Regions from separate parts of the Pseudoalteromonas sp. TAB23 genome, predicted to be linked through region 1. Evidence: predicted binding sites of a transcription regulator. Region 1 holds the regulator's gene; each other region holds the start of a gene.
What was found. The regulator sigma-54, encoded in region 1, starts transcription at its own class of promoters, with help from an activator protein. The targets are predictions, from matches to a motif close to GTTGGCACGNNNNTNGNNT.
Positions count from the first base shown of each region.

Region 1 (6,936 bases):
GGATTTTTGAGAAAAACGTTGAAATTATTCACGGTAACCGCCGTATCACAGCCGACCGCTTAGAAGTACATAAACGCGATGAACTTGGTGATAATAAACAATTATTAATTGCTACAGGTAGCCCTGCGCACTTTGAAGAAAAGCAATCAGATGGCACGACTATGAGCGCCAGTGCTGACGAAGTGCGTTATGATGTATCTAAGCGTTTTTTAACGCTTGTTGGTAATGCACAAGTATCGCAAGCGGGACAAAAAATAAATGCTAAAAGCATTACCTACGATATAGAGCAGCAGCTAATCAGTGCCGAAAAAGATGAAAACTCAACTGACCGCGTTCACACAATTTTAGTACCAATCGAGACTAAAAAAAGTAAAAAAAGCGACAAAGGTCAACCATGAGCACATTAAAAGCAGAGCTATTAGCAAAGAGTTATAAAGGCCGTGAAGTTGTAAAAAACGTCGGCCTTGAAGTCAAAGCTGGCAGTATTGTTGGCTTACTTGGCCCTAACGGCGCAGGTAAAACCACCACGTTTTATATGATAGTAGGACTTGTACCTAGCGACAAAGGTAAAATATCGATAGACGATAACGATATTACTCTTTTACCTATGCATAGTCGTGCTAGATTAGGCATTGGCTACTTACCGCAAGAGTCTTCAATATTCAGAAAGCTGACTGTTTATCAAAACTTAATGGCCATTTTAGAAACGCGCAAAGAGTTAAATAAACAAGCTAGAGAAGACACTCTCGATAAATTATTAGATGAATTTAGCATACAACACATTCGTGATAGCCAAGGTATGGCATTGTCGGGTGGCGAACGTCGTCGTGTTGAAATAGCACGTGCGCTGGCAGCAGATCCTAAATTTATATTACTGGATGAACCATTTGCAGGTGTTGACCCGATTTCGGTATTAGACATAAAGAAAATAATAGAACATCTTAAAAATCGTGGGATTGGTGTATTAATTACCGATCATAACGTAAGAGAAACCCTTGATGTTTGTGAAAAAGCCTACATTGTTTCTCATGGGGAGCTGATTGCATCAGGTACTCCAGAACACGTATTAAATGATAAAACAGTACGCGATGTTTACTTAGGCGAGCAATTTAGGCTGTAACATTTACGCCATGTCTTTAAGCATCTGCTAGTATTAATTATAACAACATAAAAGGATTGTTAGAGATACATGAGGCAATCACTACAGCTGCGCATGGGCCAGCAACTTACAATGACTCCACAGCTGCAACAAGCTATTCGTTTGTTGCAACTCAGTACATTGGATCTCCAGCAAGAAATACAAGAAGCTCTCGACAGCAACCCGCTATTAGAGGTTGAAGAAGCAGACTATTCAGAAGACGCTGCAGGTAAAAACGAGCAAAAAGCAGATACAGATGACATAACTGTTAGCGCATCTGCCGATGATGCTCCAAGCGAATACGAACAAGATAGTGGTGAAGCACTTGCAAAAGACACGCTAAGTGACGACATGGCTATGGATGTTAGTTGGGATGAGTACATGAGTGCCGCCCCAGCAGCATCATCGGGTCCGATGCCTGAAGACGAATCAATATACCAAGGCGCCTCTACTGAAACGCTCCATGAGTATTTAATGTGGCAGTTACAACTAACGCCATTTAGCCCTACAGACGAAGCTATTGCTATTGCTATTGTAGAAGCCGTCGATGATTCAGGTATTTTAACACTAAGCTGCGAAGAGATTTTAGAAAGCTTTAATCAAGAAAACGAAGATGATAACGAAGTCGAACTTGATGAAATTGAAGCTGTATTAAAACGCATCCAACTGTTTGATCCTGTTGGTATTGCTGCACGTAGTTTACAAGAGTGTTTGTGTATTCAGCTTAACCAGTTTGATAAAGAAACACCTTACATTAATGAAACAAAAATGATTTTAACCGAGCATATTGATTTATTAGCTGCTCGTGACTATCGTACATTAATGAAGAAAACTAAGCTCAAAGAAGAAGAGCTTAAAGAAGTAATGACATTAATACATACTCTTAGCCCTAAACCTGCAGATACTATTGTAAGAGAAGAATCTGAGTATGTTATTCCCGATGTGTCAGTTAAAAAAATTAAAGGCCGCTGGGTTGTTGAGTTAAACCCAGATAGCATGCCTAAAATTCGTGTTAATAGCCAATACGCTGCAATGTCTCGCACTGTAAAATCCAGTGGTGACAGCCAGTTTATTCGCTCGCATTTACAAGAAGCTAAATGGTTTATTAAAAGCTTAGAAAGTAGAAACGACACGCTATTAAAAGTAACAAATTGTATTGTTAAGCAACAACAAGGCTTTTTTGAACACGGTCCTGAAGCCATGAAACCAATGGTTTTAAATGATGTTGCTGAAATGGTAGAAATGCACGAATCAACAATTTCGCGCGTAACAACCCAAAAGTATATGCACACACCCCGTGGTATATTTGAGCTTAAATATTTTTTCTCAAGCCATGTAAGCACCGAAAACGGTGGTGAATGTTCATCTACAGCAATCCGTGCGCTTATCCGAAAATTAATCGCAGCAGAAAACTCAGCAAAACCATTGAGTGATAGCAAAATAGCGGATATATTGGCTGAGCAAGGAATTAAAGTAGCGAGACGTACAATCGCAAAATACCGCGAATCTCTGGCTATTCCACCGTCAAATCAGCGTAAAAGTTTGATTTAAGACGCAAAAAAAGAGGGTAATGCTTATGCAACTAAACTTAACTGGTCGTCACGTAGAATTAACCGATTCACTAAGAGACTATATTAATACCAAATTTGCGAAGCTAGAAAGACACTCTGATCATATTAATAATGTTCATGTCATTCTCGATGTAGAAAAATTAAATCAAAAAGCAGAAGCCACCATACACGTAAGCGGTGCTGAGCTATTTGCCTCTACAGAACATCAAGATATGTATGCCGCCATTGACTCGTTGATCGACAAGCTCGATCGACAAGTAATTAAACACAAAGAGAAGCTTGCTCGACACTAATATGATGAAATTAAGCTCACTTATATGCCAGGACTGCAGCAAAGCTGCGGTCCTTTTTAATAGCAAAAAAAGAATTTTAGAGTTCATTAGCGAACTTGCTCACGACAAACTTCCGTATTTACCGCAACAAGATATTCTTAATGCTTTAATGAGCAGAGAAAAATTGGGTAGTACAGGTATAGGGCGTGGCATTGCCATTCCTCATGGAAGAATGAGCGGTGCAGAAGAGCCTTTGGCTTTAGTACTCGTTAGCGAAACTCCAATAAATTTTGATGCAATCGATAATCGCCCTGTTGATATTTTCGTCGCACTCATCGTACCAGATGGCGATAACCAGCAGCACTTAAAGACTCTAGCAACCATTGCTGATAAACTAAACAACAAAGATTTTTGTAAACAGTTACGCAGTGCAAAATCAGATGCTGAGCTTTACCAAGTTATTGTCAATCAATCATAGTTTTATAAAGGGTGTTAAATGGAGTTAATTATCATAAGCGGCCGTTCTGGTTCTGGAAAGTCGGTTGCTTTACGCGTTGTAGAAGATTTAGGTTATTATTGCGTAGATAATATTCCAGTTAACTTGCTTCCTTCATTAGTTCGCAGTGTGTCTGATAGCTATGATAAAATTGCTGTTAGCATTGATGTGCGTAACATCCCTAAACAACAAGATGAATTTAACGATATTCTTGAATACTTGCCTGGCTTTGCAAAACCTACGTTATTTTATTTAGATAGCGACGACCAAACATTGATCAAACGTTTTTCTGAAACTCGTAGATTACACCCACTATCAATTGACTCGTTGCCTCTTGATTTAGCCATCAAAAAAGAAAAAGAATTACTTGATGTATTAATCACCCGCGCCGACTTTATGATAGATACAACTGATTTAAGCGTTCATCAACTTGCTGAATCTATTCGTGAAAAGATTTTAGGTAAAAAAGATAAGCAACTGATTGTCACGTTTGAATCGTTTGGTTTTAAATACGGTATACCAAAAGAAGCAGATTACGTATTTGATGCACGCTTTTTACCAAATCCACATTGGGAACCTGAATTAAAACCTTTAAATGGGTTAGATCAACCCGTTAAAGATTATTTGGCCAATCACAGCATAGTGCAAAAATTCACATGGCAAATTCAGACATTTGTACAAACATGGTTACCGCACTTAGAGCGAAATAACCGCAGTTATTTAACCATTGCTATTGGGTGTACAGGCGGACAACATCGCTCTGTATATTTAGCGCAAACTATCGGTGAAAGTTTTGCAATGACACATCCCAATGTGAAAATTCGCCATCGCGAACAAGAAAAATAATATAGCTGAATAATCACCTGTTCAGCTTAGGTAGAGTAAGTTATGCATTGTGAAGACACTTTTTTAATAAAAAACAAATTAGGATTGCACGCCAGAGCAGCCACCGTGCTTGCCCAATTAGCAGTGCAGTTTGATGCGACAATTACATTATTTCAAGATGACAAAGAAGCTGCAGGCGATAGCGTACTTGCATTAATGTTACTTGAAAGTAGCCAAGGCAAAGAAGTAAAAGTTGTATGTAAAGGCCCCGATTCTGAGCAAGCTTTACATGCTGTTGGAGAATTAATAGCACAACGTTTTAATGAACAAGAATAAACAGTTATAAAAATAATGCTCGCATTACTAATGCCCCAACTAAAACAGATATATAAAATAAATACGGTTAGTGACGCCAGTTAACTCACCTCTCCCCATAAAGTAATATAAAAATTTATAAAGGACGCCAATGCCTGAAGCTTTTGAACAAGATTACCCACTACAGCAACTAAAACAGGTGACTAAGTCACTCAATAGTGGTCAATTTGTTCAAGTTAGGCGCATGCTCGCAAAAACAGCTCCTTGTGATACCGCATTATTATTAGAATCATCACCACATAAAATTCGCCGACTCCTTTGGCAGTTGGTTGATCCTGATGTGCAAGGCGATGTTCTTGAAGAACTCTCAGAAGATGTTCGTTTAGGCATTATTGCCCAAATGGAACCTAAGCACATTGCAGCCGCAACAGAAGATATGGGCCACGATGACTTAGGTGAAGTATTACGTAGTCTGCCGGACACCGTTTATAAAGACGTTGTTAGCGCGATGGACATTCAAGACCGTGAACGTGCAACACAAGCACTTTCGTATCAAGAGCGTTCTGCTGGCGCGCTAATGAACACCGATACGGTGACCATTCGCCCTGATGTTACGCTTGATGTTGTACTTAGGTATATTAGGCTACGTGGCGAGTTACCAGAAGGTACCGATGACTTGTACGTTGTTGATAAGCATAACTGCTTTATAGGCGCTTTATCGCTGAGTACATTATTAACTAACCCGCCAGAAAAGATTGTTCGCGATTTAATGGATGAAGATTGTGAATCCATTCCAATCTCAATGGATGAAAGTGAAGTCGCGCAATTATTTGAACGTCATAATTGGATATCGGCCCCCGTAGTTGATGATAACGATCAGCTCCTTGGTCGTGTCACTATCGATGACATCGTTGACGTAATCCGAGAAGATGCTGAGCATAGTTTATTGGGCTTAGCCGGTCTTGATGATGAAGAAGATACCTTTGCGCCAGTACTAAAAAGCTCTAAAAAACGCTCAGTTTGGTTAGGTGTCAACTTACTAACTGCACTTGCAGCTGCTTTTGTAGCTAGCTTTTTTGAAGGTACTTTAGATGTGCTCCCTATTTTAGCTGTGCTTAACGGTATTGTCCCTTCTATGGGTGGTGTTGCAGGTAGCCAATCATTAACGCTTGTTATTCGTGGTATTGCGGTAGGTCATATAAATCAAACTAACCAACGCTTTTTAATGATGAAAGAGCTTGCTATTGGCGCGTTAAACGGTGTTTTGTGGTCGTTGTTAATAGCAGGTGTTATTGCCCTATGGCAATGGGACTTTATGCTTGGTGGCGTACTCGCCTTCGCTATGTTTATGAACTTAGTGGTGGCAGGTGTTGCTGGTGCGAGTATCCCTATTATTCTTAAAAGAATGAATATAGACCCAGCACTTGCAGGGAGTGTGGTGCTAACCACGGTGACAGATATTGTGGGTATATTCGCCTTTTTAGGTACTGCTACTTGGTTGCTGGTTTAAATTAGAAACCTTTGCAAATAACTAAAGTAAAAAACACTTAGGGTAAAGCTGCAACTATGACAACGGATATCAAAAATAAAAAAGACACACCTAAAAAAACGCCAAAACAAAAAGGCCTATCAATATTAAAAAGTGTGTTGATATATGGTTTCATATTTTTCGTAATTTATAACGCTGTAAATTGGTGGCGACAACCTGTTATGCCAGCAAATCCTCAATTACAATTAATAGATTATAAAGGGCAAAACATTGATTTGTCAGCAATGAGCCAAGATAAACCAACACTTGTCTATTTTTGGGGAACTTGGTGCCCTATTTGTAGCATTACCTCCCCTTCCATAAACGAACTCGCAAACGAGAATAACTACCCTGTCGTGAGCATCGCAATAAAATCAGGCTCGGATCAAAAACTACATGAGTATCTAAATGATCATGGCTACAGTTTTACCACTGTCAACGATCAACACGGTGAGATATTTGCCGATTGGCAAGGGCAAGTCACGCCATCTTATATAATCTTAAAAGATAATAAAATGACGCAAGGGCTAACAGGCATTCAGCCTTTATGGTCACTTAAATTACGTTTGTGGTTATCATCAACGTTTTAAGAAAAAACTAACTGCAAGTATATAGGCACTAAATATGTGCTATCTCAAGAGGGGTTTCTAAAAGCTCGCTCTTTATCACCTACAATAATATAGATAATAAAGAGCAAGGTTTACTTAATTTACGTATTAAAAAGGTTTTAAAAAACCTTAGCGTAATTAAACTAATCTACTAGTTGTTATTAGATTGAATCACTAACGTGT
Region 1 covers NZ_AUTP01000133.1:14,543-21,478, reverse strand. The annotation lists gene lptA (lipopolysaccharide transport periplasmic protein LptA) at 1-398, shown strand, start outside; gene lptB (LPS export ABC transporter ATP-binding protein) at 395-1,120, shown strand; gene L654_RS0104915 (RNA polymerase factor sigma-54) at 1,190-2,689, shown strand; gene hpf (ribosome hibernation promoting factor) at 2,715-3,002, shown strand; gene ptsN (PTS IIA-like nitrogen regulatory protein PtsN) at 3,007-3,459, shown strand; gene rapZ (RNase adapter RapZ) at 3,478-4,323, shown strand; gene L654_RS0104895 (HPr family phosphocarrier protein) at 4,366-4,638, shown strand; gene mgtE (magnesium transporter) at 4,769-6,127, shown strand; gene L654_RS0104885 (protein disulfide oxidoreductase) at 6,184-6,735, shown strand; gene L654_RS0104880 (YgiQ family radical SAM protein) at 6,928-6,936, opposite strand, start outside.

Region 2 (6,936 bases), on a different contig from region 1:
AAACAAGAGAGTTTTAAGCGGTTTTAAAAAGTAGCTATTTGGGGATATATCACTACGCCAGGCTTGTTGTATTAAAGTAAGCAATCGATAGGCGAGGGCAGCAATAGGGCCAAAGGCTAAAAATATAAATATAACTACGAAATAGTATCGAGCAGTGCGCAGTATTAAGCTTTCAATTAATGCTTTAATAATACCAGGAGATGAAAGCCTATTAACTTCACGGGCAAGCAGTGGTTTTAGTAATTCGCGTGCTGTCGATTTTTGATTTTGTTTAGTTAGCTTTGCAATGCGAAGTGCTTTTTTATCAATACTCTTACTTTCTAAGCATAAGTATAAAATAAGACCTGCGAGTAATTCAGGGTAAAAAGCAAACTCGAGTAGTAGCACTACAATAATGAGAATGACACTTAAAATGAGCGTGCTTGCGAGTATAGCTGCCAAATATTGATAGCTTTTAGGTTCTTTGCTTTTGTATATGCGCTTGCCAATAGCACTAAAAACAGCATTTAACGCTGTATTAGGATGATACCAGCTAATAAGGGGAATAAAGCGCTCAGCAAGGAGCGCTAGTATGAAGGCAATAAAGTCCAAGTGGTTTTGAACAATATTGCTAAGCATTTACAGAGACACTGCAGTTAGCTTTTCTAAAAGTGCGACAACCATTTTAGATGAGTTGATTGATGCTGTTTCTAGGTATTCTTCAAATGATTGTGGTGACTCTTTACCTGCTATATCAGACATTGAGCGAATTACAACAAATGGTGTGTTAAGCGTAAAACACGTTTGTGCAATTGAAGCGCCTTCCATTTCAACGGCAAGCATTGTAGGAAAATCACTGCGTGCTTTATCGATACGCACAGGGTCACACATAAATGTGTCACCAGTACAAATTAAGCCAACAAGTGTTTTAACATCACTGATTTGTTCGATTGTTTGTTGTGCTGCTTCAACTAATTTAGGGTGAGCTGCAAAGCCTGCTGGCATTTGTGGTACTTGGCCAATTTCGTAGCCAAAAGCAGTAACATCTACATCGTGATGACGTACTTCTGACGAAATTACTACGTCGCCAACACTTAGAGAAGGATCGAATCCACCGGCAGAGCCTGTGTTAATTACGCAATCAGGTTTGAAGTTATCAATCAGTAAGGTAGTTGCAATTGTTGATGCTACTTTACCAATACCAGATTGAACAAGTGTTACTGTGTTACCAGCCAATTCACCAGTATAAAAAGTGAAACCTGCTTTAGTTAAAATTTGTGGGTTTTGCATCGCTTCACGTAAAATTTTAACTTCTGGCTCCATTGCGCCAATAATACCAACATTCATAATGTTTAATTCCTGAGTTTGAATCACTTGATTATACGTGAAGTTAGCAATAAAAAACAAAAAAGCGAGCTTGTTTATGAGCTCGCTTTAAATACTTTTTAGGAGAGTATTTAATTTGGTTTTTAAATTTCAGCTAAAGCAGTTGTTTGTGCTTTGGCTTGAGAAGGTGAAAGTACCGCTGGCTTATGTGAGCGATTACGAACAGGGCGCTGCGTTTGTGTTGCTGCAGGCTTACCAAGTTTAAACATAATTGCATCGCGTACTTCAGAAGGACGGTAGCCTGATTTAACTTTCATACGAATATGTGGAATGCCCGCAGACTCTAGTGCACCGTTTACAAACCAGTCGCGTTGAGCTTTGTGACCATCTTTATTCGCATTGTTAACTAGGTCAACGGCCGCAACAATAGTGAGTTTTTCTTTATCGATTAATACAAAGTCGAGTTGCTTATTTTTAGCTTTAGCTAAAGCAGCACGTTTAGATTTAATAGAAAGACCTTGCTTACAGTCAATAACGTCAATTAACTTAACGCGACTAACAATTTTATATTGATCGCCTACAGCACGCTCGAGAAGATTTAAAAAAGCGCCTTCAACCTGCGTAAAAACAGTTTGCTTGCGGGTAAAAGGATACGGGTTTCCGCCATCGTCATTAAATTTTGACGCAACAACAGAAGCCCCGACAACTAATACTAGAATTAATAATAAAGCGAATTCCATACGGTAACTCCATAACAACAAATTGACACTGCTCAAATAAAGCAATTTACGTGCCTAAAAAGTATGAGTTATAAAATAATTACCAACTGTTTGTAAAAGCTAAAACTATGTAGCTATTAAGCTTTGTATCCACCTTCAATACCTTTAACCGCAATAGCTACAGCATCGTGTGCATGGAGTGATTCATAATGGTTTATTTGCAGCCAGTAATCGCTGTAATTGTCAGCATCTAGCAAGGCTTTAATTTTACGCGCTGCATCTTCACAAAACATAAGATTTTGACCATTTAAACGGGCAAATTCTTGCTCGTCTTCGCGTTTTACTGCCGCTTGTACAGGCGTTTTAAGTTCAGCTTCGAGGGTGTTTATTAGAGTCACTACGTCAAATTCTTGAATATTGCTATCAAGCTTTACTTTTACGTTGGCAATAGAGCGCTGCGAGTGAGGTGTAGCAACTATGCCTTGTGTAGTGCCTAGCCATTCGTGCACATCTTTTTGGCTTAAAGTTTCTTGGTTAAACTTTTCGTTAAACGCGTTTTGTATAAGCTGGCGTGCAAGTGCTGCAGAGCAAGGGCATGTTGAAGAATAGGTAACATCTACGGTTAGCTCGTAGCTAATAATGTTATTTTCAATTGTACTGGTAAGTACAACTGGGTAGCTTTTCCAGCCCGCTTTACCACTTAATAGTGATTTACGGCGTAGCGGTAATTCAAATTTAAATTCAATTTGTGCTTTATCACTCAGCCCTTCGTGGCTAGTTATAAAAGTATCGAGTGCTTGCGCTATTGTTTGCGGATTGACTTGCTGCTCAGTTGAAAGCAGGTCAAGTGCTAAAAATAGACGTGACATATGAATGCCTTTGGCATCTTCTTTATGCAAATTTACAAATGCACGAGCTTTGGCATTTACTGTAACTGGAGATAAGTCTCGTGACTCAAAAATAAATGGCAGTTCGATTTCGCCCATGCCAACCCAGTCTAATTTACCTGTTTGTAAAGCGGGTGCAGTGTCTGCTATATCTGGCATATTGGTTTGCATGTGCGCTACTCGTATTTTGGAGATAATAAAGCGGGGCATTTTACACTAAATAATTTATTGCTGAAATGATGAGTTTAAGAGATGAGCAAAATCAAACATGAAAAATTCTGTTTTTATCGCACAACATGGGTAGTGGTAGGAGAAAAATGCTAAAATCTGGGAAAATGGTATGTTTATACATGCGCATTGCCTTCTTTATATTTAAGCACACAGCTAAGAGATAAAATTACGTATGACCGATTATTCTTTGAGCCCTTGGGCTCGGGTACTTTCCAGCTCAATAACGCGATTTGGTGAATTTAAAACCGCAGCTATTTGTTACACTTTATTTTTAACTGTATCTCTTATTTTATCGAGCATGTTTTATTATGTTGCGATAGGCGAATTACACCTTGTTGATATTTTGGCTGTGGTATTTTTTACTGCTGTGGTTTCTCCTTTAATTATAAGTGTATTACTTAATTCAATTCGTCAATTAGATGCCTCGTATGCTTATTTAGATAGCGCAACCAAACAGGAAAAACTCTTAAACCAAACCCTAAAAGACAACATTAGCCGTTTAAATATTGAAATTGATGAGCGTAAAATGGCATTTCATGCCAAGCATCGCGCTATTGAAGAGCTGCGCCGAGAAATTGCTGAGCGTAAAAAAACACAACAAGAACTTGCCCAACAAAGTATGTTGCAACGCTCAATCGTTGATTCATCTCCCGATTTATTTTATTACCGCGATAACAACGGTGTATTTGCCGGCTGTAATAAAATGTTTGAAGAGGTAATGGGAAAATCAAGTAGTGAGCTAATAGGAAAAACGGTTGAGCAGATATTCCCGAGTCATTTTTTATCTGAGGTTTTAGCAACCGATAAAGAAGTAGAGCAAAGCCATAAAGCGCTGACTATCGATGTGGGTTATGAAGTAAATGGTGAAACACGTTGGTTTGAGCTGCGTAAATTACCTTTTATAAATGATGACGGTGACTACATTGGTTTACTGGGTTTTGGTCGTGATATCACTAGCCGTAAAGAAGCAGCACAAGCGCTCGAAACTGCCTATAAAGACAAAGGTAAGTTTATTGCTACGCTGAGCCATGAACTACGTACTCCTTTAAATGGCATTGTTGGTTTAACGCGTATGTTATTAGATACAGAGCTTAATAAGCAGCAGCGTAGTTGGGGCAATACTATTTTTTCGAGTGCTGAAACACTCGGTAATATTTTTAACGATATTATAGATTTAGATAAAATAGATAGAGATCAGCTCGATATAGCAACTAATTCTATTAATGTGTCAGACTTTATAAACGATGTAGTTAATTTTGCAGGCTTAATAGCAGAGCAAAAAGAGCTTGAGTTTGATATTAAGCGCAATGGCATACTTGATGTTTACGCGCAGCTCGATCCGACTCGATTACGCCAAGTTGTTTGGAACTTAATTAACAACGCCGTTAAGTTTACTCAGCAAGGCAAAGTAACACTCGAATGCAGCAGAGAAAATCGCGTAGAAGGCCCATGGTTAGTTATTAAGGTACTAGATACAGGTCAAGGTATTCCACCAGAGCAGCTTGCCCATATATTTGATATGTATTACAAAGCGCCGGATTTAAAAGGGACTAACGCGATAGGCTCAGGTATTGGTTTAGCTGTAACTAAGGCACTTGTAAGTGCAATGAAAGGGATAATTACGGTAAATAGTACTGAAGGCGAAGGAAGTTGTTTTACAGTGCAAATACCGCTTAGTTTATGTGTTGCACCAACAGAGCAAAGTTATGTTGGCCGTGGTTTGTATATTCTACTAGTAGAAGATGTGCCTCTTAACGCCGAAATTGCTACAAATCTATTAGAGCAACGAGGCCATGAAGTGTTATGGGCTGAAACCGGTGAAGATGCACTCTCGTTCGTCGAAACCGAAGATGACTTAGATTTAGTACTACTTGATATGCAATTGCCAGATATAAACGGTGACGTGGTTGCTAAGCAAATACGCTCAGATAGCCACTTTGATAAATTACCTATTGTTGCTTTAACTGCCAATGTACGCAGTGCTGAAAAAGAGCTTGAAGGTATATCAATACAAGGTGCGTTGGCTAAGCCAATTAACACAGTTAAGCTTGATAAAATGCTGGCTGACTTATTTGGCATTAAGCAAAGTGAATGCACAGAGCCACAGCTAAAAGTAAGTGAAGAAGCGCTAGAGGGCATTGATGCACACTTATTAGATATTGAAACAATAGAAGACTTTGTAAATTCGATGGGCTTGGTTGTATTTAGGCGCAGTAGTCAGTTATTTGAAAAGCTAAGTCCACAATATCAGCAAGAATTACTTACTTCATTAAATGCCGGCGATAGAGAAGAGTATGAATCAGTAGCGCATAAACTTAAAGGTGCGGCTGGATCGGTAGGTTTAAATGATGTGCAGCTTCATGCCAAAATAATGGAGCATGGTGCGATTGATGAATCTGATGAAGTGTTAAAGCAGTGGTTAGATGTTTTAGCAGATAAAATAAATGAAGGACAAAAAGCCCTTCATTTATTTTTACAGCAATTAGAGTAAAACTAATTAGCTCTAATTAAGCGTCAATTTTACCAATGAAACGGTAACCTTCACCATGGATGGTGCTGATTAACTCTGACGTTGAGTTATCACTTTCAAAATGCTTACGAATGCGACGAATAGTAACATCAACAGTACGGTCATTTGCACGAAGCTCACGGCCTGTCATGTGCTTGATTAATTGCTCACGACTAAAAATACGACCTGGAGAATCAAGCATTAAACGAAGTGCTCTGTACTCACCTTTTGGTAAACGTTTAGCGTCGCCATTTGGAGAAGTAAGACAACGGCTATTTTCATCAAGTTCCCAACCGTTAAACGTAATAACACCATTTGTTTCTAGTGCTGACTCTTCACCGCCTAAAGCAGTACGAGTAATAAGGTTGCGAGCTCTAATAGTTAATTCACGCGGGTTGAATGGCTTAGTAACGTAGTCATCTGCGCCAATTTCAAGACCTAAAATACGGTCAACATCGTTGTCACGACCCGTTAGGAATATAAGACCTACTTTACGCTTTTGGCGTAATTCACGGGCTAAAATAAGACCGTTTTTACCAGGAAGGTTGATATCCATAACTACAAGATTAACGTCATCGTTATTTGTAAGCTTGTCATGCATATCATCGCCATCAATGGCTTCAATAACTTTGTACCCTTCAGCTTCAAATAAACTAACTAGGTTCAGTCGAGTTACGTCTTCATCTTCTACGATTAGAATGACTGGCGTTTGCATTATTAATTAACCTTTTGGAATATTTTATTTATAAAAAAACCGGTGACGAATTTATAACCGATTACTAGAGATTATAGGATTATACCCATTTGTTAACAAGGAAAAAACAAATTGGATAAAAATAAAACAGTAGGGTGTCCAAAGTCTACTAAAAAGGGCAGTGCAAAAACTACTGTTTAATTGATATATACGTGGATGTAGCTATTTGAATCATAAAGTCGAAGCCATTTTCCTTTAATAATTGATACATCATTCAATCAAACAAGGTACTTAAAATAATCAGACTAATTCAAAGCAAAACTATATCACTTTCTAACCTTTCATCAATGTATGTGATACAGCAAAGATAAAAAAGTTCATAAATCGCTTGGTAATATTTATTTAATGCAATTAAATAATGTTACGCGCTTATCACATGCCTCATTAATGAGGTCATTAAATGCTAATTCAAGGATAAATTTTAAATATATGCACTTTTTAGTGATCTTTATTTAAGGAATAGTAATTATAAAGCGAGCACCGTGTTTTTCTTCAAGATCAAACATAACTCTTCCGCCAAGTGCTTGTGTT
Region 2 covers NZ_AUTP01000196.1:8,635-15,570, reverse strand. The annotation lists gene ampE (regulatory signaling modulator protein AmpE) at 1-618, opposite strand, end outside; gene mtnN (5'-methylthioadenosine/S-adenosylhomocysteine nucleosidase) at 619-1,326, opposite strand; gene L654_RS0110050 (DUF2726 domain-containing protein) at 1,449-2,045, opposite strand; gene folE2 (GTP cyclohydrolase FolE2) at 2,162-3,082, opposite strand; gene arcB (aerobic respiration two-component sensor histidine kinase ArcB) at 3,315-5,633, shown strand; gene arcA (two-component system response regulator ArcA) at 5,650-6,366, opposite strand; gene L654_RS0110030 (HAMP domain-containing sensor histidine kinase) at 6,858-6,936, opposite strand, start outside.
Region 2: a site for sigma-54 is predicted at 2,085-2,103, ahead of L654_RS0110050 (DUF2726 domain-containing protein). Genes of this name have one in related genera too.

Region 3 (6,936 bases), on a different contig from region 1:
AAGGCTAGCGGCTTTGTCTTCACCAAGTGCTGCTGTAAGCGCTTTTTTAATAAAGTCTTCTGACTGAAAACCAATGGTACTAAAGCTTTGAATTTGTTCTATAAACAAGTTGTGTACAGCGCTAATCTTAGCTTGTGATAAGTCCTGTAACCCGGCCATCGCCATACCCACTTTTTGTACCTGTTTAGGTTCTAAGTGTTTAAGGATTTGCGCGGCATCTTCTTCTGATAAACTCAAAAGTAATATAGCGGCTTTATCTACCCCATCTAGCTTATCAACATCAAAGGCTGGCGGGAGTTGTTTTTGTTCTTGATCAGTCATCTTCTGTTAACCACGCTTTGACTACTTGTGATGATAGTTCTGGTTCGTTAGCTACAAGGGCACGAATTGCTTTAAGTAAATCTTCGTCGCCATGTAAATCCGGTAACTGCAGTGTACCATCACTTGAGAAACCAACCGAAGCAGAATCAAAGTCTTTATTTAGCATATCAAGCGTATTGTCGCCAATATCTACGCCTGAACTTAATGCATCTTCGTCGTATTCTTCTAGTGTATCGTCTGGGTAAATTAAGCGTTTAAGCATTGGTTTTACTACTGCCATTATCAATACAATGATAACTAAGGCGCCTAATACAAGGCGGGCTATTTTCATAAACCAGTCTTGTTCCCACAGTGGCACTTCTATTGCTAAATTTGTTTCTTCACGTACAAACGGCACTGTTACGACTTCAAGTGCATCACCACGTTGCATATCAAAACCTACACCACCTTGTAGTAAGCGACGAATATTTGACAATGCCTCTACCGAGCGTGGAGTCATGGTTGTTTCACCGTTTTCTCCCACTTTAGCAATGTAGTCAACAGCAACTGATACGCTTATCCTACGTATTACACCACTTTGCTGGCGCTTATGAGAAATTGTAGTGTCGAGTTCATAATTACGTGTGGCTTCTTTGTGGCTGCGTGTTGGTGACGTAGCTGTGCCTGCACCACCTTGCCCCGCAACCTCAGGAATGTTCGAATTTAACGGTGGCTGATTTGTAAGCGCACCTGGAATACCAACAGCTAGGCCGCCAATGTTATTTTCTTCAAATGTGGTTTCGCTTCTAACCGCTGGTAGGTCTGGGTTATAACGCTTTTGAGTTTCCTCAATCGAGCTAAAGTCCATGCTCAAATCAACTTGGGCTGTATAGTTTGCAAGCCCTACAACCGGTATTAAAATACTGTCTATTTTTTCAAGGTACTCTTGTTCGCGCTTACGTTCTAAGTCGTATTCTTTACGAGAGCGTGCTGCTAATGAGCTTTGCGAACCTGAATTTAGTAATCGACCATTTTGATCGGTAACAGTAACTCGCATTGGCTCTAAACCCTGTACTGCCGAGGCAATCATATCAACAACAGAGTCTACTTCTTCACGGTCGAGTGAGCGACCACGCTTAAGCGTTAATACAACTGTAGCTGATGGTTTTTTTTCTCTGCGGGCAAATACGTTTTCTTTAGGAATGGCTAACAATACTTTAGCGCGAGTAATATTATTAAGCTCTTCAATGGTGCGGGCAAGTTGTTGCTCGCGGCCATGTTTTAGGCGTTCGCGCTCTAAGCGTTGGCTTACACCAAAGCCCATATCTTGCATAATTATGTCAGAGCCCGACGCTGGCCCTTGCTCTAACCCTTCGCGGGTCATTAGTAGCTTAATGTTTTGGTATTCGCTTTCATCAACCGATACAACGTTGCCATCTAGTTGATATTCAATTTGTTGCGCATCTAAAAAGTCGAGCGTTTGAATAAGCTCTTCAGTTTGCATTTTGCCTAACGGGCGCATATCTGGCTGACGAGCCCAAATAATAATAAAAATCGCGATAGCTAAACAAATAGCCAATGCTATAACCAATGTTACTTGGCGCAATACATCAACACCATTTAAAGCACTTAAGTAGCCTGACTTTTGTTCTTGTTGATCATCACCACCACTTTGGTCAATACCGCCACCAGCAAGTGCTAGGTCTGTAGATTGGTTAGATTGCGCCACAATAATTCTCCACTACCTAATTAAACAGGCATGTTCATGATTTCTTTATAAGCTTCAACAAGTTTATTACGAACCTGTACTGTAGCCTCAAAAGCAACTGACGATTTTTGAGAAGCAATCATCGCTTCAGCAAGCGATACACTTCGATCACCCATCTCAACTGCTGTTACTTTTTGCGCGGCATCTTGTTGTAATCCGTGCACTGAATTTAGTGCATCACTTAGCATGTCGCCAAACTGGGAAGTAGAAGTAGGTTGAACTTGAGTCGGCAATTTATTTATTTGATTATTACGGCCGGCTTCTAAAGCCATTGATTGCATTTCTTGAAATACAGCACTGTTTTGAATTTTCATAATTTATCTCTGACACGCAGTGAACTCTTACAAGTAATAAAGCACAAAGCATGCCAAATAATTAATCATTAAAATACAATAGGTTAACTTTAGTTTGTGTTAGTCAGAGTTTTGACGACCCTAAGCTTGCACTGCAAACTTAGGGTTTATAGGAGGTTATGCAGGAAGTGAAATACCTAAATCGCGCATTTGCGCTAGTTTATAACGTAAAGTGCGCGGGCTTATACCCAACGTTTCGGCAACGTCTTTACGCTTACCTTGGCAACGTGCAAGGGTTTCTAAAATAATGCGATGCTCTTTGTCTTTAAGCTCATCTTTATAGCTACCGGTATCTGCCGCTAGCAAACCTTGTTTAGGTTCAACCTCAACAGGTGATTTTTCATCATAATATGCAGAGCTTAGCGTGCTTTTATCAACGCCTTTATCTGCGTGAGCTAATTCTGTTGGCGATACTGTTTGCGCTGGTGCCAATGATGGCTCCATAACAAAGTTATTAGATACTAAGTTTTCGATAAAAATAGCATGCTCGTTTATTGTGTTACCCGTGCGCAGTATAAGCGCACGCTGTATAACGTTATCAAGCTCGCGCACATTACCAGGCCACGCGTGAGCCAGTAACTTTTGCTCGGCAGCTTTATCTAAATACGCCATAGGCTCTTTGCTTTTACTTATATGGCGCTCAATTAAATGCTTAGCCAATACAATAATATCGCCTGGGCGTTGGCACAATGGTCGCCACATTAGTGGAAAAACATTAAGCCTGTAATATAAATCTTCTCTAAACTGATTTTCAGACACAGCTTCTTTTAAATCACGATTACTGGTTGCCAAAATACGTACATCGAGCTGAATTGTTTTACGACCCCCTAAACGCTCAACTTCACGTTCTTGCAGTACGCGTAACAGCTTAGCTTGTAGCCCTAAGTCCATCTCAGTAATTTCATCAAGTAAAATAGTGCCGCCTTGTGCTTGCTCAAACTTACCCGGACATGCTTGAATCGCGCCCGTAAAAGCCCCTTTTTCATAACCAAATAACGTGGCTTCGAGCATATTTTCAGGAATAGCCGCGCAGTTAATCGCCACAAATGGCTCATTACATCGGCTCGACTTATCATGAATATAACGCGCAAGTACTTCCTTACCTGAACCACTTGGGCCAAGTACCATTACACTTGCATCAGAGCGTGCTACTTTACTCGCAAGCTCCAATAATTGAATACTAGTTGGGTCAGCAACAATAGGTCCGTCGGTTTCTTTTGCTTTTTCAGGCAAATAACGGCTCACCATATTTAACAGCACTTCAGGTGCAAATGGTTTAGCCATGTAGTCAATTGCACCTAGGCGCATGGCTTCTACCGCATCGTCAATTGTGGCGTAGGCCGTCATCATCAATACAGGTAAATCAGGGTGGTTTAATTTAATACTGCGTAGTAAATCAAGTCCACTCATTGCGCCCATTTGCACGTCGCTTACAACAAGCGAAAATTGATCTTTTTTAAGCAGTAACATTGCTTGCTCAGCACTGTTGGCTGCAACACATTCAATACCCGACATTTCAAGGGTATCTATTAAGGCTTCACGAAGCCCAGCGTCATCTTCGACAACTAAAATAGTGTTACTCATAATGACCCCTCTAGTTTAGATGTTGCCTTAATAGGCAGTAACAAACTAAAGCAGGCACCACCATGCGTATTATTGGTCACATCAACACGGCCTTGGTGCGCACTAGCCACCGAACTCACTACAGCAAGCCCTAAACCTGTGCCCTGACTTTTGGTAGTAAAAAATGGTTCAAAAATTTTATCGCTTTGGCTTAAATCAACACCTGGGCCATTGTCGCTCACACTAATACGAACCATATCTAAATCTTTTAAATCTCTTTGTGCGCTAATTTTTACTTTTGCACCGCTGCCAATAACTTGAATACTATTGTGCACAAGATTTTGAATAGCACTGGCCAATGCCGTTTTATTACCGACTATTTGTATATCTGGCTCTGGTAAGCTTACATCCAGCTCACTTTCATTAAGTGCGACCATCGCATCAGCGCCCGCTTTAACTTCTGTTAAAAGCTGCTGCATTGAAACTTGCTCAACAACTTGCTGATCGCCACTTTTAGCAAATAACAGCATGTCGTTTACTTGAGTTTCTAAATCTTTTAAACGCGACATTAACTTTGTTTGAAAGTTATCGCGAGATGCTTCGGGTAAGCGCTTTGATCCTAAATTAGCGGCGTAAAGCATAGCGGCTGAGAGCGGTGTACGGACTTGATGCGCCAGTGACGCAACCATTTTACCCAGCGCGCTTAATCGCTGCATATGTGCAACACGTTTTTGTAAGCGGCGAGTTTCGGTTAAATCCGTCATTAAAATAAGTTGCCCAGGCTCTGGTGCTAAAGCGGTAATATCAAGCTTTATTAGGCGCCCGTCTTTTAAAGACACTTCGTGGCCATCATCTTGATGCGGCCTAAAAGAGCGCTGAATAACATTAAACCAGCGTTCGCCTTCAAGTGGCTCGCCAAGCATATCAATCGCTATTTGATTCGCTTTTGCAATCAACCCTTTGCCATCAAGTACAACCACGCCTGCTGGCATGGTATCAACCAAATGCGAAAGCCAACTTGCTTGCTTGCGCAGATCGCTTAATTCACCAATGTACTCCTCTTGAAGTAAACATGGGTTATACTGATTTGCAGAAAAAAACTGTGGTTTTAGCACGCTAGCAAGGGCCATAATCAAATCTCGAATTGATGTAGATACATGTCTAAATGCACGATTTATACCAAAATTTATTTACATACTTATCATTAAGTTACATCAATAATTTGAGCGACATAAAAATGACGCACACAAAAAGGAATAATAATGAGTGAGCAAATAAAGTGCCGTTGCCCGTGGCTCGACACCACTAAACCCGACTACGTTATTTACCATGATGAAGAATGGGGCGTCCCCCTTTATGATGATACAAAGTTGTTTGAATTTATCACTCTTGAATCAGCGCAAGCCGGCTTAAGCTGGTACACAATTTTAAAAAAACGCAGCGGTTACAAAAAAGCATTTGCTAATTTTGATGTAGATAAAGTAGCACAATTCACACAAGATGACGTTGAGAGACTAATGCTTGATGAAGGTATTGTGCGTAACCGATTAAAAATTGCGGCAACTGTTAACAACGCAAAGCGCTTTATAGAAATACAAAAAGAATTTGGTAGCTTTAGTAACTACCAATGGCAGTTTGTCGATAATAAACCGATTATAAGTAATTTAAATAACGCTGAGGACTACCCAGCAATTACAGAGGCATCAACTGCATTTGCTAAAGACTTAAAAAAACGGGGGTTTAAGTTTTTAGGACCAACCACGGTTTACGCTCATATGCAGGCCTGCGGTATGGTTAACGATCACAGTAATGATTGTTTTAGAAAAGAAGAAATTATTAAGGCTTTAAGTGAGTAAGTGATTTATAACCATAAAAGTGATTAGTTCACAAAGAGGTTAAGAGACGCTGCGCTTTAGAGAAGTAAAGCGTAAGTTGACTATGGTTTCTCATTTACCTTCGTTTTTCACGCGAGCAAGCTCAGCGTAACAACAAAAGTAAAAGCCGTGTAGGTGCGAATTTACTTCGCGCTCTTGCTAATATTTTTTAAGTAAAGTGCGGTATAAAACCGCACCTACAAAACGAGGGGTTATTTATCTACTGTGTTTGGCCAATTTATAACTAAACACCGACAGCTGCTTTTAAACCTTAATCTCTTGAAAGATTATACTTTTTCATTTTCTCAACGAGTGTTGTTCTGCGTACACCCAATATCTCTGCAGCTCGAGCTACAACGTAATCATAGCGCTCTAACGCTTGGGTAATTAAGCTAATTTCAAGTTCGGCTAAATAATCTTTAAGTTCAATACCATCATCTGGCAATAGCCCACTACCCGTTTGGCTAAACTCAGCGTCTGGCTCACTTTCGTAATCGCTAAAACCGGTGCTAAATATGTCGTTAAAGGCGTCTTTTTCCATTAACTCTTCAGGGTATTCTGGCTCGTAGGCTTCAACTTCAATGTAACGATATTTGTTAGGTAAATCAGGAATATCAACCACTTTTTCAGGAAACATAATAACCATACGTTCCACTAAGTTAGCAAGCTCACGAATATTACCAGGCCAAGCATGTTCTTTTAAGCTCTCAACTGCGCGCTCAGTAAACTTAGCGGTAGAACCAGTCTGGTCGTTAACACGGCGCATTAACTCTTTTAAAAGCAGCGGAATATCATCAGCACGTTCACTCAGCGATGGGTTTTCGATAGGAAATACATTTAAGCGATAATATAAATCTTCCCTAAAACTGCCCTCTTCAATCATTGTTTCTAGGTTACGATGCGTGGCTGCAATAACGCGTACATCAGCCTGAATCGCCTTTGTACCACCAACACGTTCATAACTGCGTTCTTGCAATACTCGCAGCAACTTAACTTGCATTTGCAGTGGCATATCGCCTATTTCATCTAAAAATAGCGTCCCGCCTTGAGCTAGTTCAAACCGCCCTTTACGCGCCGA
Region 3 covers NZ_AUTP01000222.1:8,155-15,090, forward strand. The annotation lists gene fliG (flagellar motor switch protein FliG) at 1-321, opposite strand, end outside; gene fliF (flagellar basal-body MS-ring/collar protein FliF) at 314-2,029, opposite strand; gene fliE (flagellar hook-basal body complex protein FliE) at 2,050-2,382, opposite strand; gene L654_RS0112585 (sigma-54 dependent transcriptional regulator) at 2,539-4,005, opposite strand; gene L654_RS0112590 (ATP-binding protein) at 4,002-5,114, opposite strand; gene L654_RS0112595 (DNA-3-methyladenine glycosylase I) at 5,247-5,840, shown strand; gene L654_RS0112600 (sigma-54-dependent Fis family transcriptional regulator) at 6,130-6,936, opposite strand, start outside.
Region 3: a site for sigma-54 is predicted at 2,422-2,440, ahead of fliE (flagellar hook-basal body complex protein FliE). Genes of this name have one in related genera too.